One region of the Lysinibacillus sp. NPDC097195 genome, then DNA from elsewhere that is predicted to be linked to it. Evidence: a T-box and tRNA genes for the amino acid it is inferred to sense, from the RefSeq annotation. Region 1 holds a T-box; the other holds one or more tRNA genes.
What was found. The T-box of region 1 lies ahead of ileS (isoleucine--tRNA ligase). A T-box ahead of a tRNA ligase gene usually reads a tRNA of that ligase, here a tRNA-Ile.

Region 1 (2,373 bases):
GGAAGCAGAGTATGTATCACTCTTTTACCATACAAGTAATAATAAAGCGAAAACATTATACGCATCATGTGGTTTTGTAGATACAGGCATTATACAGGATCATTCAATGTTGGCGATTAAACAACTTGATAGGAAATGAATAAGATTTCTAGAAAAGAAATATAAGCAATACCAAAAGGGGAGAACTGCATATGATATTACACGGACAATTATTAACTGAAACGGATTTAAAAGTTGAACTGCAAGCATTCCTAAATGACCCTAACACATGGCAACATGCAGATCACAATAAGGTCATACAGTCCATGTTAACGCATATAGGTTCAGTAGATAGTGAACTGCGAGACGGATTAATCTATAGTTCCTTTTATACAATGATTTTACAAGAAAATTTGTTGGGTGCGACTATGTTAAGTGAGATGTTGGACAATGCCTTAACGCAACTATTGTGTAAAGGCATTGGAGAAAATCAAAATGATTCAGTTTTTACAAGAACCTTTACATCACTACTAATCGCCCTTATATTAACGCGCGATAATGAAGATGATTTTCTTGAAGCGTACAAGATTGAGGAACTTTCTAATAAGGTAATTGCCTATTTGCTAGCTGAAAAAGATGTAAGAGGCTATGTGCCAGATAAAGGATGGGCACATAGTGTGGCCCATGTATCAGATTTAGTGGATGAATTAGTGAAAAGCTCTAAATTTAATAAAGCATCCTTTATCGATTTATTGCGTCCTTTATGGAACATGCTGTTACAAACAGAATATGCCTTTATTCATGATGAAGATGAACGGCTGTTAGTACCTCTATTCACCATGCTAGAACTAGGTTTGCAGCAAAAAGAAGTTCTCACATTACTAAATGAAACGATGGCAACGATAGCTGCACAAAAGACACAGCTTGATGTCCAGCACTATCGAATATTACGCTTTAACTGGAAATCATTTTTAAAAAGTTTTTATATACAAACTGCTGATAAAGCTCAATATACGGTGCTACATCAAAGCATTAAGGAATGTCTGAATATTGACAAGTGAATGGCAATTTGTTACGATAGGGCACAATAAAAGCATACAAATTCGTTGATGAGAAAGAGTAGTGTTACATTGTGTTCTACAGAGAGCCGACATGTTGGTGGAAGTCGGTGTACAAATGTTTCATGAAGATCCTCTCTGAGAAGATTAGCTGAACATAGTAGGCTAATTCGGGTGTCTACCGTTAAAAAGAACACGTATGATTGTACGTTGCTAAGTGCTATTGAGCGGTTTTCAATAGAATTAGGGTGGTATCGCGGTTAACCCCGTCCCTTACTTGGGACGGGGTTTTTTGTATGCCTTTTATACACTACTGTATAGGAGGAGTTTACATGCAAGTCGAGAAAAACAAAGAGACAACTGTAGAAAGGGAACAAAGAGTACGTAAAATATGGGAGGAAGAAAGGACTTTTCAAGCATCTGTCCAAAATCGTGCCACTCGTAAGCCCTTTGTATTTTACGAAGGCCCACCAACAGCCAATGGTTTACCACACGTCGGTCATGCTTTTGGTAGAACGATCAAAGATGTGGTGGCACGTTATAAAACAATGCAAGGTTTCTGCGTTGAACGAAAAGCCGGATGGGATACACATGGGTTACCAGTAGAGTTAGGTGTGGAGAAAAAATTAGGGATATCCGGTAAACAAGAAATTGAAAACTATGGTGTCGAACAATTTATTAAGGAATGTAAAGGTAGTGTTTTTACGTACGAAAAGAAATGGCGCACGTTTACGGAACAATTGGGCTATTGGATTGACTTGGATAATCCATATTTAACGTTAAGTAACGAGTATATCGAATCTGTTTGGCATATTTTAAGTCATGTGCATCAGGAAAAGCTGTTATATAAAGGACATCGTGTATCCCCTTATTGCCCAAGTTGCCAAACATCATTAAGTTCGCATGAAGTAGCACAAGGCTATAAGGATGTAAAAGATTTGTCGGTAACGGCGATGTTTAAACGGAAGGATAAAGACGAATATTTTCTTGGTTGGACGACAACTCCCTGGACATTACCTGCTAATGTAGCATTAGCCATGAATCCACATATCACATATGTAAGGGTAAAACATGACAATACCATTTATATCCTTGCTAAAACACTTGTTGAAAAAGTATTTTCTGAACCAGTTGACATGTTAAGTGAGCATAAAGGTCAAGAGTTTGCCGGTGTAGCATACCAACCGCCATTTTCATATGCAACGGTTGAAAAAGGGCATGTTGTCGTATTAGCCGATTACGTAACCGATCAAAGTGGAACGGGTATTGTGCATACCGCTCCAGCTTATGGAGAAGATGACTATAGAACAGTGCAACAACACCAGCTGTCCTTTGT
Region 2 (2,373 bases), on a different contig from region 1:
GAGCATCTGACTTTTAATCAGAGGGTCGAAGGTTCGAGTCCTTCATGGCTCATCATATTTGCGGGTGTGGCGGAATTGGCAGACGCACTAGACTTAGGATCTAGCGCCGCAAGGCGTGGGGGTTCGACTCCCTTCACCCGCACCATTTATTTTAATTACATAATTGCCAGGATAAATAATCTTATGCACATGCGGAAGTAGTTCAGTGGTAGAACACCACCTTGCCAAGGTGGGGGTCGCGAGTTCGAACCTCGTCTTCCGCTCCAAATGTGCCGGGGTGGCGGAACTGGCAGACGCACAGGACTTAAAATCCTGCGGTAGGTGACTACCGTGCCGGTTCGATTCCGGCCCTCGGCACCATTTTTAAATATTATGCGCCCGTAGCTCAATTGGATAGAGCGTCTGACTACGGATCAGAAGGTTGTGGGTTCGACTCCTGCCGGGCGCGCCATAAAAAGATAAGATAGACAGTAACGGAATGTAGCTCAGCTTGGTAGAGCACTTGGTTTGGGACCAAGGGGTCGTAGGTTCGAATCCTGTCATTCCGACCATCTTTTAAATTGGGGCCTTAGCTCAGCTGGGAGAGCGCCTGCCTTGCACGCAGGAGGTCAGCGGTTCGATCCCGCTAGGCTCCACCATATTTGTTTAATTCCGGAGGTATACCCAAGTCTGGCTGAAGGGATCGGTCTTGAAAACCGACAGGCGGGTAACACCGCGCGGGGGTTCGAATCCCTCTACCTCCTCCATTTTTATTTCGGGTCAGTAGCTCAGTTGGTAGAGCATTAGATTGAAGCTCTAAGTGTCGGCGGTTCGATTCCGTCCTGACCCATCTTTTTTGCGGGTGTAGTTTAATGGTAAAACCTCAGCCTTCCAAGCTGATGTCGTGAGTTCGATTCTCATCACCCGCTCCATGAAGGGCCTATAGCTCAGCTGGTTAGAGCGCACGCCTGATAAGCGTGAGGTCGATGGTTCGAGTCCATTTAGGCCCATTATAAATTTATTCCGAAGTAGCTCAGTTGGTAGTAGCACCTGACTGTTAATCAGGTTGTCGCAGGTTCGAGTCCTGCCTTCGGAGCCATGGCCCCTTGGTCAAGCGGTTAAGACACCGCCCTTTCACGGCGGTAACACGGGTTCGAATCCCGTAGGGGTCATCAAATAAAGCATGTAGCATTTTTGCTACATGCTTTTTTCTTGTAATGGGGCTTTTTTCTGTAAGCTGATAAAAGTTTTGTTCGACCGTCTAGTTAAAATTTGAACAAAGTATTTCATATATAAAAGATGTATGTTTTCTGACGGATTTTTTCGTGGTGAATTTAATTTTGTTCATCTAATATGAGGATAGATGGAGGAAAACGACATGAATGTACAAGAGATACGACGTTTTTTAGCACTTTATCAAATGGAACAAAATAAGTCTGAACAATGGTTAACAAATAGATTACAACAAGTTGACAAAGAAGGTGTATATATTCCTTCAACAGAAGAGCTTACTTTTGGTGCACGCGTGGCATGGCGTAATAGTAATAAATGTATCGGTAGATTGTTTTGGCAATCATTACATGTTGAGGATGCACGTGATATTTTAGATGAGCATGCAATTTTTCAAAAGCTATTGCATCATATTCGTTATGCAACAAATGATGGTAAAATCCGTCCAACGATTACGGTATTTGCAGCTGACAGAGTGAGAGTCTGGAACCATCAGCTAATACGTTATGCAGGCTATGAAACGGCTGAAGGCATTGTTGGGGATCCACATTCGGTATCTTTTACAAAGGTTTGTGAATCACTAGGCTGGCGTGGAGAGGGCACAGCTTTTGATGTGCTACCCCTTGTTATACAGGTGGATAATCGAAGTCCACAATGCTTTACAATTCCTCAAGAGGACGTATTGGAAGTTGCTATTCGTCATCCTGAGCATCCCCAAGTAGAAGAGCTTGCGTTGAAATGGTATGCGGTGCCGATTATTTCGAGCATGCGGTTTCAAATGGCAGGTATTGATTTTCAGGCAGCCCCTTTTAATGGCTGGTATATGGGGACAGAAATTGGGGCACGCAATTTAGCCGATCATGATCGTTATAATATATTACCGAGAATAGCTGAAATTTTTGGACTCGATACCACGAGACAGGCATCGCTTTGGCGTGATCGCGCATTAGTAGAATTAAATATTGCGGTCCTTCATTCCTTTAAAGAAGATGGTGTCAGTATTGTCGATCATCATACAGCGGCACAGCAATTTAAGCTGTTTGAAGAAGCAGAACATAAGGCAGGACGTGATTTAACAGGTAACTGGACTTGGTTGATTCCACCATTATCGCCTGCAACAACTCACATCTTTCATAAGCCTTACAATAATGTGTACAATACGCC

Region 2: it encodes a tRNA-Ile, which carries the amino acid that the T-box ahead of ileS (isoleucine--tRNA ligase) is inferred to sense. The anticodon was not compared.

What each region holds. Positions count from the first base shown of each region.
Region 1 covers NZ_JBIWDP010000001.1:1,208,635-1,211,007, reverse strand. Annotated here, with positions in the region: gene ACIQXI_RS06205 (GNAT family N-acetyltransferase) at 1-139, shown strand, start outside; gene ACIQXI_RS06200 (DUF2785 domain-containing protein) at 192-1,040, shown strand; T-box leader at 1,077-1,314, shown strand; gene ileS (isoleucine--tRNA ligase) at 1,370-2,373, shown strand, end outside.
Region 2 covers NZ_JBIWDP010000003.1:345,395-347,767, reverse strand. Annotated here, with positions in the region: tRNA gene ACIQXI_RS16975 (tRNA-Lys) at 1-52, shown strand, start outside; tRNA gene ACIQXI_RS16970 (tRNA-Leu) at 61-145, shown strand; tRNA gene ACIQXI_RS16965 (tRNA-Gly) at 192-266, shown strand; tRNA gene ACIQXI_RS16960 (tRNA-Leu) at 272-360, shown strand; tRNA gene ACIQXI_RS16955 (tRNA-Arg) at 375-451, shown strand; tRNA gene ACIQXI_RS16950 (tRNA-Pro) at 475-551, shown strand; tRNA gene ACIQXI_RS16945 (tRNA-Ala) at 563-638, shown strand; tRNA gene ACIQXI_RS16940 (tRNA-Ser) at 654-746, shown strand; tRNA gene ACIQXI_RS16935 (tRNA-Phe) at 757-829, shown strand; tRNA gene ACIQXI_RS16930 (tRNA-Gly) at 838-911, shown strand; tRNA gene ACIQXI_RS16925 (tRNA-Ile) at 916-989, shown strand; tRNA gene ACIQXI_RS16920 (tRNA-Asn) at 1,002-1,078, shown strand; tRNA gene ACIQXI_RS16915 (tRNA-Glu) at 1,080-1,151, shown strand; gene ACIQXI_RS16910 (nitric oxide synthase oxygenase) at 1,358-2,373, shown strand, end outside.